Regions from separate parts of the Enterococcus sp. LJL120 genome, predicted to be linked through region 2. Evidence: predicted binding sites of a transcription regulator. Region 2 holds the regulator's gene; the other holds the start of a gene.
The links. The regulator HrcA, encoded in region 2, represses chaperone genes, less so after heat shock. The targets are predictions, from matches to a motif close to TTAGCACTCNNNNNNNNNGAGTGCTAA.
Positions count from the first base shown of each region.

Region 1: the regulator HrcA is predicted to act here: its motif matches at 6,051-6,077, upstream of ACYSNU_RS07250 (Hsp20/alpha crystallin family protein).

Region 1 covers NZ_JBTXLV010000003.1:417,479-425,628, reverse strand. The annotation lists gene ACYSNU_RS07280 (L-threonylcarbamoyladenylate synthase) at 1-110, opposite strand, end outside; gene prmC (peptide chain release factor N(5)-glutamine methyltransferase) at 285-1,124, opposite strand; gene prfA (peptide chain release factor 1) at 1,117-2,190, opposite strand; gene ACYSNU_RS07265 (thymidine kinase) at 2,300-2,881, opposite strand; gene ACYSNU_RS07260 (glycerophosphodiester phosphodiesterase family protein) at 3,172-4,380, opposite strand; gene ACYSNU_RS07255 (histidine phosphatase family protein) at 4,608-5,207, opposite strand; gene ACYSNU_RS07250 (Hsp20/alpha crystallin family protein) at 5,526-5,942, opposite strand; gene ACYSNU_RS07245 (hypothetical protein) at 6,176-7,027, shown strand; gene rbsK (ribokinase) at 7,132-8,028, opposite strand; gene ACYSNU_RS07235 (HdeD family acid-resistance protein) at 8,124-8,150, opposite strand, start outside.
Region 2 covers NZ_JBTXLV010000004.1:257,129-265,278, reverse strand. The annotation lists gene ACYSNU_RS08685 (hypothetical protein) at 1-751, shown strand, start outside; gene ACYSNU_RS08680 (MarR family transcriptional regulator) at 833-1,576, shown strand; gene ACYSNU_RS08675 (ABC transporter ATP-binding protein) at 1,851-3,587, shown strand; gene ACYSNU_RS08670 (aldo/keto reductase family protein) at 3,739-4,554, opposite strand; gene hemW (radical SAM family heme chaperone HemW) at 4,635-5,795, opposite strand; gene hrcA (heat-inducible transcriptional repressor HrcA) at 6,036-7,070, shown strand; gene grpE (nucleotide exchange factor GrpE) at 7,098-7,640, shown strand; gene dnaK (molecular chaperone DnaK) at 7,695-8,150, shown strand, end outside.

The DNA of each region.
Region 1 (8,150 bases), on a different contig from region 2:
TTGGCACCCAGACCATAGACTGTCTCTGTCGGAAAAGCAATCAATCCACCATTTTTTAAAATTTCAGCGGCTTGATCAATTGTTTCTTCAGTAAAAATTTTTGTTTCCACAGTTTATCCACACCTTTAATTATCTGTAAATGACTAGTTTTTAAACCTTTACAAACTTATCCCCAACTTTGTGGATAAGTTTTTTTATTACTGTGGACAAGCTTGTTGAAAACTGTCCAAAATGAAAGCTTATTTTCATTCAATTAATTAAATTTAATAACAGACTTATCCACATTAAGTGTGAATAACCACAAATCGATCCAAACCAGCTAAATCTTTTTTGACTGCAATTTGCGCTGCAGGAAAAGCTTTTTCAAATATTTCTTTGACAGCTTGCCCCTGTTGAAAGCCAATTTCTAAATAAATTTTACCGCCTGCTTTTAATTTGGCCACCGCCTGCTGGGCAATCATTTGATAGATGGCTAACCCGTCAGCCGCCGCAAAAAGCGCCGACTTTGGTTCATAGGTGCGCACACTTTCATCCATCAATTCCCATTCTGCCTGACTGATGTATGGTGGATTGGAAATAATAAGATCAAATGTTTTTTCAGCAAAGGGTTCCAGCACACTGCCTTTGCGAAAATCAATTGCTGTTTCTAATGTCAGACTATTTTTTTTCGCAATACTCAGAGCCCCTTCAGAAATATCACTAGCAAAGAGCTGCCAGCTGTCAGCTTCAGCCTTCAAAGTAATCGCAATTGCTCCGGTTCCCGTTCCAATATCGACGACCTGCAAATTTTTCTCAGACGAATTTTCCTTAAGAACCAACTCAACTAATTCCTCAGTCTCTGGTCGAGGAATTAAAGTATCGTGGTTCACAAAAAAATTACGACCATAAAAATCAGCATAGCCTAGAAGATATTGCGGCGGCTGATTTTCCATCAGAGCCTTCACATCTAATGCAATTTGAGTCTCGTCGGCAGTTGGAATTGCTTCATTCATCTGTAATAACCAATCCGTTTTACTCCAACCTTTGCGCTCCAAAAAAAGGTAGTGGATGGCATAGCCTTCTTTGCCTGCTGCTTCCAAAAAAGAAGAAGCCCGCTGGAGGACTTCTCGATAGGTTTTAACCATTTTGCAATTCTTCCAATTTTGATGTTTGGTCGTACATCACCAAGGCATCAATAATTTCATCTAATTTTCCTGCCAAAATTTGATCCAACTTTTGAATCGTCAAACCGATGCGGTGATCGGTGACCCGATTTTGCGGAAAATTATAGGTGCGAATGCGTTCAGAACGGTCGCCAGTTCCGACAGCTGACTTACGGCTGGCATCGTATTCACTTTGCGCCGCTTGAGAAATTTGGTCATAGACTCTAGCCCGCAAAATTTTCATCGCTTTTTCCCGATTTTTAATTTGTGAACGCTCATCCTGCATCGCTACAGCAATTCCTGTTGGAATATGAGTCAGACGAACGGCAGAAGCTGTCTTATTGACGTGCTGGCCGCCAGCTCCAGATGCATGATAAATATCAGTCCGAATATCTTTATCGGCGATATCAATTTCGACTTCTTCGGCCTCTGGCATCACGACAACCGTTGCTGTCGATGTATGAATCCGCCCCTGCGATTCTGTTGAAGGTACCCGTTGAACTCGATGAGCGCCGCTTTCGTATTTTAATTTTGAAAAGACACTGTCGCCGGTAATCATCATGATTACTTCTTTATAACCACCGATGCCCGTAACATTGGCATCCATCACATCGACTTTCCAGCCTTGCGCTTCCGCATATTTTTGATACATATTAAATAAATCACCGGCAAATAAAGCTGCTTCATCGCCACCTGCGGCTCCGCGAATTTCCATGATAATATTTTTATCATCATTGGGGTCTTTTGGCAGCAGCAAAATTTTAATCCGGTCTTCTAATACTTCTTTTTCTTTTTTTAACTCAGACAGTTCTTCTTTGGCCATCTCCGCCATATCGGCATCTAAGCTTTCACCTAATAATTCTTCGGTGTCAGCAATCCCTTGAACAACCGTTTTGTAACGGCGATAAACCTCCACCGTTTCTCTTGTGTTGGCTTCTTCTTTAGACAACTGCATAAACCGCTGGGTGTCGGTAATAACAGCGGGATCACTTAATAATTCACCAAGTTCTTCATAGCGATCTTCAATCGCCTGTAACTGATCGTACATGGATTCGCTCCTTTATCTCTTCTTCATACCATAGCTCACTCTCACTGAATACTTTAGCTAGTTTTCCAGTAGAATGCAACATCTAAACAATCTATCAACTAATGTAGCTTTACTTCTCAACAATTTTTCCCGGTTCAAAATAATGTTTGCGACAGACAGGATAATAAGCTTCATTGCCGCCAATTTGAACCTGATTGCCTTCATAGACTGGCTGTCCGTCAATATAATGCAAGTTCATCGTCGCCTTTTTATGGCAGAACCAGCAAATTGTCTTTAATTCTTCTATTTTATCTGCATAGAGCAGTAAATATTTTGAGCCTTCAAATAGCTCATTGCGAAAATCATTTTTCAAACCGAAAGCCATCACCGGGATGTTTAATTTATCAACAACATTTGCCAAAGCCAAGACATGATGCTTTTGCAAAAATTGCGATTCATCAATTAAAATGCAATAGGGCCGATAATCCAAATTGACAATCAGCTCATATAAATTAGTTTCCGCAAAAATCGGTGTCGCTTCCCGCTTTAAACCAATGCGACTGGAGATAACCCCGACACCTTCCCGGGTATCGAGACCGCTAGTCAATAGGACAACCGGTTTATTTTGTTCTTCATAGTTGTGGGCTACCTTTAAAATTTCAATTGTCTTACCGCTATTCATTGCCCCATATTTAAAAAATAATTGTGCCATCTCTGCTCACCCTTCGTCAACATTCCTTTGGTATTATAGCTGAAAACCAGAAAAATTTACAGAGGGAGATTTCCCGAGAAAAAAATTTAGCAAAATAATCAGTATCGTCTTGAATTTCAAAAAAAATTCCCCTTATGCCGCTGCTTTCAAAATGAAAACAAGCGGCATAAGGGCAATTTGATTATTTTCATAAATTATCTACTTTGATAAGCGTTGCTTGAGAGACTAGCAGTAATCAATTCTTAGCGAAAAAAATCTTATTGATAGACAATGAAAATTTTTTCAAAATTTTAGCGAGGCGCTTGATCGGTGGTCACATAGTCCACCCGCATGTCTTGCATATCTAAAAATTGGTTTTCTGGAACGGTCCACGTTCCAACGGTCAAACCGGCATTGCGTGCCTTTCTGACAGCGGTACTGGTTACTTGCCCATAGTGAGAATCAATTCCCGGCTGATTGCCTAATTGTAAAGCTGCATTAATTGTAGCTTGGTTAATTTCATAAACCAAGTATAGATAAGGAAAATCTGGATTAATCTGACTAGCCAGTTGCAGTTGCTCAAAATGGAAGGAAATTATTTTGGTATTATCACTGGTAAAACCATAATTTGCTAAAGTATCGAAGACTTTTTGCAAATCTTCAGTCGTCGCCGAGGCATCCTTTAGTTCAAGAAAAGGAATCTTACCTTCTACCATACAAATGAATAAATAATCTTCCAAGGTAGGGATTTTCAAATCTGCCGCTGAATAACTGCCGACATTCGCCCCTTGGTCAATTTTAAAATTGCTCAATTCAGCCAAGGTATAATCGCTAACTGCACCAGTGCCATTGGTCATGCGATCAAGGGTATCATCGTGCATCAAAACCCATTGACGATCCTTCGTCAATTTTAAATCCGTTTCAACCGCTGGAGCATTAGCTTGCCGAAAAGCTGGCAGGGAATTTTCTGGAGCACTATAAGTGTTGCCCCGATGATTGACATAAGTCGTTTGAAAACTTTCTGCCTCCACACCGTACCAACCAATCCCTTCATTATGCCATCCTCGATTAATGAGGCTCTCTTGCTCAGTCCAAGTAATTGCGTAGTTATGACTGCCGGTATTAACGTTCGGATTAAAAGCTCGGTACAATGGTACACTTTGATTCGGGTCTGAATACCAGCCAATGCCTTCATTTCGCCAGCCGATTTTCACCAGATTATCCCGCTCAGTAGCACTTAAAGTATAATGGTGATCACCATTATACGGATTGTACAAACGATAAACCGGATTACCTGTTACCGGTGCATACCAGCCGATTCCCTCATAATTCCAGCCGACACTTTGTAAATCATTTCGTTCAAAACGATTTTCCGTATAGAAATGCTCACCGGAATTGGGATTGTACATCCGATACATCGGTGTACTATCGGTTGCTGCCGCTTCCCCTGATGCTGGATTAAAAAAACTAATTTCTAAAAAGACTGTGACTGCCAACAAAAATTTCCCTAAATTTTTCACTTCTCCACCTGTTTTTCCCCAAACGTAAAACTTTGACATTTTATTTTTAGATTAATAGCCATATTTTACTATCAATTCCCATTAAATATCAACAGATATGTGCCTAAACGAAAGCTAGTTCTTTTAAACTACTGACTTTTTGAAGAAAAATTTAGTTTTGACAATTTCTTTTTACACCTGCATATTAAATTTCCATCAAAAGTAATTTTTGCTAAGTGAGAGCGTTATTAATCAAAATCACCAATAAAATTTCCCAGTGATTCGCCTCTAAAAGACATAGGGTAACTATTTTTGATTTTTAATGTCAAAGTTTGTTCCTCATCCAAATTTAGTAACAATTTTATCATCAGACGGATTGCAACATAATGGGAGAAAATCGCTACTTTGTTAGCTGCCAAGTTTTTTGTCAGTTCCTTAAGAAATTCGCCGACCCGCTTTTCAACATCAGCATAATTTTCTCCGCCTGGCGTCCTATCAGTAAAACTATGGCCAAGTGATTGGTTTTGCAAAAAATCATGCCCTTGCGGCAAATCCGTGATGTTTTTCCCATCAAGCATTCCTAATGATCGCTTCTTTAGCCGCTTATCTAAAATAATGTCCTGCCGGCCTGTTGCCAATCTGGCGGTCTCATACGCTCGGCTAAGGGGAGAAGCATACACTTGATCAACCCCTGAAAAAATTGCTAATCTACTGAGTTCGTGTGCTTGCTGACGACCCTTGTCTGTAAGGGGAACATCGCTTTGACCTGAAAAAAAGCGGCCAGTCTCAGTCGACCGATTGGCTTGATTAAAAAGGGATTCTCCATGACGAATTAAAATGATTTCCATTGTCTGCCTCGCTTCTTCGTTAAGTTTATTTCGGTGCCTAATCTAGATTTTTCTGCCCATTTATTCTCACCCAACCTCAACATTTTTGCAAACCTAGACAGTTTGCAACTATCGCTGTTATACCACTTTTGCTTGTTTTGTTGTAGATTGCAAATAATTAAACCCCTCAATAAGATTCGAAAAAAAACATGATAATTATTCCGCTGGCATAAACTCTCTGTAGACACCTGAAATCTTCCCTACTTATCAGATTGGCTAGAAACAACAAAAAAAAGCCACAGAACCCAGAAAATATTTAGGCTCTATGACTTAAAATTTTTAATTAATTTCAATCCGTTTACGGTCTTTATCATTAGTTGCTGCTTTAGCTAATTCTAAATGCAGAACGCCGTCTTTAAAGTTAGCAGTTATTTTATCTTCGTCGATGCCCTTTAGCATAAATTGCCGACGGAAGGATTGGCTGCTACGTTCGCGTCTTAAGAAATTGCCGTCTTCATCCTTATCTTCAACTGTATTGTCTCGCTTGGCATCAATAGTTAAAATATTGTCATCGTAAACAACATTCAAATTTTCCTTGTCAAAGCCGGGTAAATCCGCCTTAACTTCATAAGCAGTTTCAGTTTCTTTAATATCGACTTTGAATTCATCTGCTCTAAGATTATTTGGAAAAAAATTATCAAAAAAGTTATCTCCCATTGACATCCAATTATTGTTTCTTGTTGTTAAGTTTGCCATAGTCTCCATCTTCTTTCTCTAAAATTATTTAGAACCTTAAAAATCTGGCATAATTTTCAAGGGGAAAGTTATCTTTGACCTTTCCTGATGTTTATATTGTACTGCTGATTAGCACTCTTGTCAAGAGAGTGCTAACTCAAAACAAAAAAATTTTAATCCGCAAACATGACAAGAAAATTGAAAAGAGGTTTAATAGAAAGTAACTGATACAGTTAACTGAAGGAGGCTTTACAATGGACTTTTTAACAAATAATTTATTGCATGAACTAAAAGTGAATTTATACGAAGCTTACACTGAAATTTTTGGACCCAATGATTTAACCATTTTTATTACCAAGCCAGTTGCTGCTGATGCTAAAAATATGGGCTTTTCTTTTCAAAGCGAACATGATTCTGGTTTTCTTTTCTTTTTAAATGCTGGAAAAGTTGTGGCCTTAGCTACCACGAATGCCTTTGAAGATCCAGATGTTCCCTTTGACCAATTAATTTATTTGGATTTCCCTTTAGAAACAGAAAAAGATTATTACAGCACTTATTTAAATAATGTGCTGCATACTGCTGGCCAGCCCTATGCTGCGAAATTGAAAAAGACAGCTCTGCCGGAAAATATCGAAAAAATTATTATCCCCGCTTTCGCAGACAGCTTTTTGATTTTGGAACGCTTTGGCTATCCTCTGACCCGTCCACAAGCCGCTGAGGAAAAGCCCAGCAAAGCAAAGGGTGGTAAGCCCCGCCATAAATGGACGAAGGAAGTTAGTGAAATTGAATTTTCTGTTGACCGACCAGATGCACAAGCAAAAGTTTTCTGGATTAAGCGCAATGAAATGCTGATTAAAGCCGGCGCTAAAATGCTGCCACAAGCGCCATTAAATAAAGATGGTTCGTTGGGCTTTTCCGCTCGGTTTGGCGAGCAGTTACGGCAGGAACATCAGCACCAGTTTAAAGATTTTACAACAACTGAAGATATTATTTTAAAAAGTGTCAGTGAAGTCGGCCTCTTTTTATATTTCGGCGGCACCAATAGCTGGTTAGAATTACTCGATAAAAACGGCAAGAGCATCAATGAATGGACCGTTGTAAACTAATTTTTCTGCCGATTATCTCCACGAAAAAACTGCCAATTTTGGATTAAGCTAGTTTAGCTACAATCCGAATCGGCAGTTTTTTGTGCTTTAGATGGCACTTTCCCTTAAAACTTAAAAGTAAAATCAGCAGAAGTTTTTAAATCCGCAAGGGTCGGCATCCCACCTTGGGCTCCAAATCCTTGGACCGAAAAACTGGCAGCTAAATTGCCCAAGCGAATTGCCTCGGCAATCGGTAAGCCCCGCAAGATTCCCACGGCAAAAGCCCCATTAAAAGTATCGCCGGCCCCTGTTGTGTCGACAGCTTCTGTCGCAAAAGCTGGCACTGTAATTTCTTCTTCCCCATCAAAAAAGATTGCCCCTTTTTTCCCCAGTGTGACAATTAATTGATTGGGGAATTGTCGTAAACTTTCTGACAAACTATTTTTCGGAAATAATTGCTGCACTTCTTGCTCGTTCGGTGTAAAGTAAGTCGTTTTTGCTAAAGCCACAGCAGAAATTTCTCGAGCCGGTGCAGGATTATACAGTAAAGGGATTGCCTTTTCTGCACAAAAATCAATCACCCAAAGATTACTTTCTTGGGGAATTTCATTTTGCAAGATAACAAAATCAGCTGTGCTGAGCACCGAACTGTATTGTTTCAAATAGGCTACCGTCAATAAATTATTGGCAGCTGGCACGACGATAATTCGGTTATCCCCTTCATAAAGGGTGATATGCGCCGAACCAGAAGACTGCTGGGCTGTTTGCTTAAAATGTTGGACATCCACTTGATTGGCCTGCAGATTTTCAGTGATTTTTTCTCCAAAGGAATCTGCGCCGACACTACCAATCATAGTGACCGCTACCCCCAGACGACTGGCGGCCACCGCTTGATTAGCTCCCTTGCCGCCAAAGCGGGTAGCAAAAGCTTCTCCAAAAACTGTTTCACCGCTTGCTGGCAATTGTTTGGTGGTGACGATAAAATCCGTTGAGGAACTGCCGATGACTAAAATAGTTTTCATAAAACCGCTCCTTATCTAATTTAAATCTATTTTAAAATAAAAAAACCTTCAACAAGGATTGTAACATCCCTGCTGAAGATTTGCGCTGTTATCGATTAAAAGGCCGCCACTAGATAAGTAAT
Region 2 (8,150 bases):
GCGGCAATCCAGTTTTCTTAAAAACTGTTTTGGTTGGTCGCTAGTTTTCCTCATCAGTTTGACGACCTTATTTCCGTGGCAGTTTTTTCAAAATACGCCAATGATTTTAATGCAGTTTCCGTTTCGCCTGATGCCGTTTTTAGGAATTTTTAGTTATTATTTAGGAGCGGTTCTATTGTCAGATTGGCTAGTAAAACGACACTCAGCAAAACGGCGCCTGCCAGTTTTACTGGCGACGCTTTTAGCGGTGCTGGCGATTGTCAGTGTCGAAAATTTGATTCAAATTCGCGATCCGGCTAATTTAATGCTGTCACAAAAGCAAGTCGAGGAGTCGCAGCATTATCAAGAATATCAAAATCGTGATTATCTGCCGAAGGGCTTAAATCAAACCGAAAAAAAGAATATTTTAAATAAAGTTGGTTTTATTAATCAGCGGGAAACCGTAATGGATTATCAAGGGAACGCCAGCGGAATTGAATTAGATTTAACTTTAACTGCTTCTGAAAATCGGGTGGTTACACCGGTGATTGCCTACAGCGGCTTAGTAGTTATTGACCAGCATCAGCAGAAGGTCAAGACGGTTGTCTCTGACGGCAAAACAATTAGCTTTGATTTACCAGCTGGGCAATATCAGCTGCAAGTCAGCTATCAAAAGCCTTGGCTTCATAAAGCAAGCGAAGCTATCACAGCTTTTACTTTAGTCGGCTACAGTTTTTATCTTGTACGAAAAAGGCCAAAAGAAAATTCTTGACAAAAGTTCGGCACCTAACTATAATCATTTTAGATTTAAGTTAGGTACCGAACTTATTTAAATTGAAAGAAGGAATTTTTAATGAGTAAATTAACCGATCAACTAATGAAACAGCTGCGCTTTGTTGGCTTAGCCAGTAATCAATTTGTCAGTCTAAAGGATGAAAATCTTTCTGGACAAAAACGGGTGCTGCAGATACTATCCGAAGAAGCTGGCTTAGTTCAAAGCCAGTTAGCCGAGATTTTAGATATTCGTCCGAGTTCTTTAGCTGAGGTCTTAAAGAAAATGGAAACCGTCGGCGATATTTACCGCCAAGAAGATAAGCAGGATAAGCGAATCAAGCGGGTCTATTTATCTGAGGCGGGTCGCAAAAAAGCAACCGCCTTGACCTATGGACAAAATCGTAGTGAAGCCTTTTTCAAAGGCTTGAACGAAGCGGAACAGTTGGAATTACAAGAGCTGCTGGAAAAAATTCCAGAAGGCTGGGAGGAAAAATTTCAAAGGGAGGCACCTCGTTTTATGGACCCACTGGATCGTTTGCAGGTGATGCAAAACTTCCGTCAGCAGTTTGAAGATCAGTGGGGACAAGATTGGGACCAGCTGAGCCCAGAGGAATTTCGAAAATTACGGAAAAACATGCGCCGTGAGATGAAGCAACAGGCCTTCCAGCATCGTCGGGAAATGAAAGACTTTGGCCGTAACTTTGGTCGTCAATTTCCAGGTAATTTCTGGGGCAACCCGGAAGATTGGCAAGAATATGCCGATTCGTCTGATAAAAAGAAACCTGCGGAAAAAGATTCCGAAGACGAGTGGCAAGATTTTTAAAAATTTTAACTAAAACTGTGATTGAATCCTTAAAATTTTTTTTCGGCTATTGGAGATTAGTTTAAGACTAACTAATTGTTGTAACGGAAATTACTTCGATGATTGAAATTAGGCAGTCTATCAGCTGATTCAAAATTCATTTTGGTATGAATATCTCACGATTAAAAAATTATTTTTAGGCTTTAATGTGCAGTTTCAAATCAAGCGGCGATCCGCTTGACTGACTAGGAGGATAAGTAAAATGGCAGACAGAGGAACCGTCGTAAATGAAGAAATGCCAAAGGAAAAAGTCATTAAAATTGGTGATTTTTTAAAATTTATTAACAGTGTCAACCCACGAAAATCTTTATTTCTGCTGGGGATGCTCTTGAGTTTGGTAACTTCCGGTGCCAGTCTAATCGTACCCCAGCTAACAAAGGGTTTGGTCGATACCAGTGTCTTAACCAGAATTGATACGAAAATGCTGGTGACACTTTTGCTGGCCTTTGTTGCTCAGTTAGGCTTTGGGACTTTGGGAGGCTTTTTCCTCCGTTATGTCGGGGAAGAATCCGTCAAAAAATTGCGGGAAAATTTGTGGGACCACCTGTTGCACTTACCCGTAGGTTATTTCGATGAAAATAAATCCGGTGAGAGTAGCTCTCGCTTAGTTAATGACACTTCCGTTATCAAAGATTTAGTGACCTCTCAATTTCCCAGTTTTATCACTGGTGGCATTCAATTGGTGGGCTCGTTAATTATTTTAGTCTGGATGGATTGGAAAATGGCGGCTTTAATTTTTACCGCAGTTCCGCTAATCGCCTTAATTATGTTGCCTATTGGCCGGATGATGTCAAAAATCGGCCGGCAATTACAAGCAGCCACAGCTGAGTTTAATGGCGAGGCCAGTGAAAAATTATCGGAAATTCGTCTAATTAAATCCAGTAATGGCGAAACCTATGAAGAACATAGCGGTCGTCGTTTTATTGATAAAATTTTTAAATTAGGGATTAAAGATGCCAAGATAGAAGCCGTTTTGCAACCGATTATGATGACTGTGATGTTGGGGCTGTTTGTCGGAATTCTTGGTTATGGAGCGGTCAGAGTACAGGCCGGCACTTTAACCAGTGGTGAACTGGTGGCATTTTTACTGTATCTTTTTAATATTATTGCGTCAGCCACTAGTTTTGCCTTATTCTTTTCGCAATTGCAAAAAGCTATGGGGGCCACGCAAAGAATTGAACAAATTTTACACACGCCGTTAGAACCAGTCGGTGCGGGTGAAGATTTTGATGTGGTTGGTCAAAAATTGCAAGTCAGAGAGTTATCCTTTTCGTATGATGCACTGCATCCGGTTTTAGAAAATATTTCCTTTGAAGCCAAGCCCAATACCGTGGTGGCTTTTGCAGGACCGAGTGGCGGCGGTAAGTCGACGATTTTTGCTTTATTGGAACGTTTTTATCAACCCACCAGTGGGGCAATTTTAATCGGTGATGAAAATGTGGCAGCCCTTGACTTAGCGGATTGGCGCTCGCAAATTGGTTATGTTTCTCAAGACAGTGCGGTTTTTGCCGGCAGTATTCGCGATAATTTACAATATGGCTTAGACAAGGAATTGCCAGAAGAGGAATTATGGCGGGGCCTAGAGCTAGCCTATGCCGATCAATTTGTCAAAGATTTTCCTGACCAATTGGAAACAGAAATTGGCGAACGAGGCGTCAAATTATCTGGTGGTCAAAAACAACGGATTGCCATCGCCCGAGCCTTTTTGCGAAATCCCAAAATATTGATGTTGGATGAAGCGACTGCCAGTTTAGATTCTCAGTCTGAAGAAAAAGTTCAACGCGCATTAGATTCCTTGATGGAGGGGCGCACCACTTTAGTAATTGCCCATCGCTTGTCTACCATTGTGGATGCTGACCAAATCTATTTCATTGAAAAAGGCCAAGTCACGGGACATGGCACTCATGCAGAATTAATAGTCAGCCATCCCCTATATAGCACATACGTACAAGAACAAATTGTTAACGCATAAAAAAGGTTACAACATAAAGTAAGCAAGAATTTTTCGAAGCAGTCCAGTCAAGGCTGCTTCGCTTGTAAATTTGCGGTAAAGAATTGCTAACCGCAAATCTACAAGGGAAGTCGAAAAATTTTTGTCAAACTAATTATGTTGTAACCTTTTTTTAAAAATTATCTAATGTTGCCATATCCTCAGGGGTGATTTCAAAATCGACTTTGGCATTGTCGATAATATATTTTTCGTGGACTGATTTTGGTAATGGTAAGATATTTTTTTCCAGTAGGTAACGGATCGCTAACTGAGGAATACTCTTGTCATACTTATCAGCAATAGCTTGTAATTCGGTATTGCCCAATAAACGGCCAGTGCCAATCGGTGAGTAGCCTTCAACTAGGACATCATTGTCTTGGCAAAAAGCAACCAGTTGGTCATCAGTTCGACCAATATGATAGATAAATTGATTGGCCATTGGCTTCATCGTACCGTGGTCAAAAATATTTTGCAAATCATCAATGCTAAAGTTGGAAACGCCGATTGCTTTGACTTTGCCATCTGTGTAAGCTTCTTCTAAAGCCCGCCAGACCTCTAAATTTTCTTTTTTAAAATCATTGCCGCCACTGTCCCGCATCAAAGACCAGGGGCGAGGGGCATGAATCAAAATCAAGTCAATATAACCAAGGTCCAATTCCTTTAAAGAATTATCAATGCTTTTCACAGCTTCTTGATAGGTTTTTAATTCAGCTGGTACTTTAGTAGTGATGTAAACTTCTTCCCTTGGTAAACCAGATTCCCTTACCGCTTTACCGACTGCGTCTTCATTGTGGTAAGCCGCCGCTGTATCAATGTGGCGATAACCGTTTGCTAAGGCAATTTTGGAAGCTTCATAGGCTTCCGCTACACTGGATTGCCAAGTGCCTAAAGCCAGTTTCGGAATTAGGTTTCCATTGGCTAAACGAAAATTTTCTGTTAAGACTGTCATATAAATCCCTACTTTCAATTTTAGTTACAAATTAAGTATAAAACTTAGAGTGGGCTATAAGTCAATTGTTTTGATTGTATTTAATCGTCTAACAGGAACCGCTCAAAGACATCATTTCCCAAAAATAAGCCTTCCTCTGTTAGAGCCAGATAATCTTCTTGTTGCACTAATAAATTTTCTTGAATTAATTCTTCAATGACCAGTCCATAAACTGAATCTAATGACACTTGAAATTTTTCAGCAAAATGAGCAGGCGAAATGCCTTGGCGTTTTCGCAACCCTAAAAACATTTCTTCTTCCATCTGGTTATTGCGGCTCAATTTTTCTTCTTCACGAATCGGTAGCTGATTGTCTCGTAAAGGCGCTAAATAATGCTGAATTGGGCCATGATTTTTATAGCGGATATTGCCGAGATAACCACTAGCACCTGCCCCCAGACCGAAATAATGTTCGTTGTTCCAATAAACTAAGTTATGTTGGCTTTCCTTGCCGGGAATTGCAAAATTACTGACCTCGTATTGTTGCCGATTGCCAGTTGCCATCAGTTCAATGGTTTCAGCAAACATCTGGCTTTCAATATCTTGATCTGGTAATTCCAACCGACCTTGCCGCACCCAATTCATAAACATGGTTTTATTTTCTAAAATTAAAGAATACAACGAGTAATGGGGCAAATCCAATTCAATTGCCCGCTGTAAGGTATCACGAAAGCTTGCCAAGGTTTGTCCCGGCAGCGCATAAATCAAATCGATGCTAACATTTTCAAAATTTTCCTTTTCTAAAAAGGCCATCGTTTCATAGACATCGGCAGCGGTGTGTTTGCGACCAATTTTTTTCAGTAATTTATCATCAAAGGTTTGTACGCCCATTGATAAACGGTTTACTCCGTAATTTTTCATTACCTGTAATTTTTCTTGAGTTAAATCACCGGGATTAGCTTCAACGGTAAATTCATTTTGATCATTGAAGGGCAGCAGCTCCCTCACGCCGGCTAATAAGCGATCCAATTGTTTTGCAGAGAGGGAGGTAGGCGTTCCACCACCAATATAGAGAGTAGCCATTTCTTCAACTGGGAAACGCTCTTTCGTCAATTGAATTTCTTTTAGTAATGCTTCAATATATTCATCAACCGGCTGACCTTCTAGAAAAACTTTATTAAAGTCACAGTAATAGCAAATATGCTCGCAAAAAGGAATGTGTAAATAGGCTGAGACCGGTTGTAAAATTTTTTTTGTTTCCATCGTTTGGACTCCTCGTGGTTCAATTTCTTTGTAAATAGTACCATACTTTATTTAGACTTAATATAGAAGAAACTTTTCCAATGATTGAAATTATCTGAAAAAAAGCAATTAGCACTCGGATAAAACAAGTGCTAATTTTTGCATCGTTTTCCTTGACTTCTCTGGAGAATATGGTATATTAATACTTGTGTTAGCACTTGATAGTTAAGAGTGCTAAAACAAATGATGAAGGTGATTGAGATGTTAACAGACAGACAAAAAAATATCTTACGGCTCATCATTCAGAATTATACCGAAACTGGATTACCCGTCGGCTCGAAAAAGTTGATGGAGGAGGGCATCTCAGCCAGTTCTGCAACAATTCGCAATGATATGAAGGCGTTGGAGGAGCATGGGTTATTACAAAAGACCCATTCATCTTCAGGAAGAATTCCTTCCTTAGCCGGTTATCGTTATTATGTGGATTATTTGTTGGAACCGACTCAAATTGCCAACAATGATGTCTTGAAAATTCGTCAATCCTTTAAAAAGGAATTTCACGAAATTAATGAAATCATTGAAGGCTCTGCTGAGGTTCTAGCCCAATTGACCAGCTACACGGCATTTTCTTTAGGTCCTGAAGTTAAGGAAAGGAAATTGACCGGTTTTCGGATTGTCCCTTTAAATGATCGCCAAGTCATTGCTTTGATTGTGACGGACAAAGGCAATGTCGAAAACCAAATTTTCAAAATTCCTGAAGGAGTTACCGGTGAGGATTTAGAAAAAATTGTTCGAATTATCAATGATAAATTAGTCGGCGAACCTTTGTTGACAGTTTACCATCGGTTGCGGACAGAAATTCCGATGATTCTTCACAAGTATTTCCAAACGACGGACGGATTGGTCAGTTTATTTAATAGTATGCTAGGCCAAGCCTTTGAAGAAAAAGTTTACGTGAGCGGTCGAATGAATTTGTTAGATTTTAATCCTAGTCAAGATTTGACAGAATTTAAATCAGCCTATTCATTTATGAAGGATTCGGATGAATTGAGTCAGCTCTTTGTACCAGCAGAGGGTGGGATTTCAATAAAAATTGGTTCTGAAATCGGGAATAATTTATTAGACAATCTAAGTCTGATTCAAGCGACCTATGATATTCAAGGTCACGGTCGGGGCATGATTGCATTATTAGGACCGACGAGCATGCCTTATTCGAAAATGTTCGGCTTAGTGGATGTGTTCCGCCAAGAACTTGCCGATCGTTTGGAGGATTACTACCGGGAATTAGACGGTTAACCAATGAATAGAAGGGAAGTTTATACGATGGCAGAAAAAGACGAAGAATTAAAAGAGCAACCTGAAAATCTTGAAGAAGCGGATGCCAATCAAGAATTAGTCGAAGAAGTCGAAGTTTTAACAGAGCTGGAAAAATTAAATGCTGATTTTTCTGATATGGAGGATAAGTTTTTAAGAGCTCGGGCGGAAATCGCCAATATCACCAACCGCAATCGCAGTGAAAGAGAAACGATGCAAAAATATCGTTCCCAAGACTTAGCAAAAAAAGTCTTGCCATCTCTAGATAATTTGGAGCGGGCTTTGGCAATTGAAGTGGATGATGAACAGGGTGCCAGTTTGAAAAAAGGCATTATGATGGTTTTGGAAAGTTTGCAAGTTGCTTTGAAGGAAGAAGGCATCGAAGAAATTTCTGCAATGGGAGAAACCTTTGATCCTAATTTACATCAAGCTGTCCAAACGATTCCAGCCAATGATGACGCTCCAAGCGAAACGGTTGTTGAAGTTTTGCAAAAGGGCTATAAATTACATGACCGCGTGTTAAGACCAGCGATGGTTATTGTGGCTCAATAAAAAAGCTATTCTAAAAATAAAAGATAAAAAAGTTACAGTGAGGAGAAATTAATTATGAGTAAAATTATCGGTATTGACTTAGGTACAACAAACTCAGCAGTTGCAGTTCTTGAAGGCGGCGAAGCAAAAATTATCGCCAACCCAGAAGGCAACCGCACAACACCATCTGTTGTTTCATTTAAAAATGGTGAAATTCAAGTAGGTGAAGTAGCAAAACGTCAAGCAGTGACTAATCCCAACACAATTGCTTCTATCAAACGTCATATGGGTGAAGCTGGCTACAAAGTCGAAGCAGAAGGCAAATCTTATACACCACAAGAAATTTCAGCAATGATTTTACAATATATCAAAGGTTTTGCTGAAGATTACTTAGGGGAAAAAGTTGAAAAAGCTGTTATTACTGTTCCTGCATACTTCAACGATGCCCAACGTCAAGCAACGAAAGACGCTGGTAAAATTGCCGGTTTAGAAGTTGAACGGATTGTCAATGAACCAACAGCAGCCGCTTTA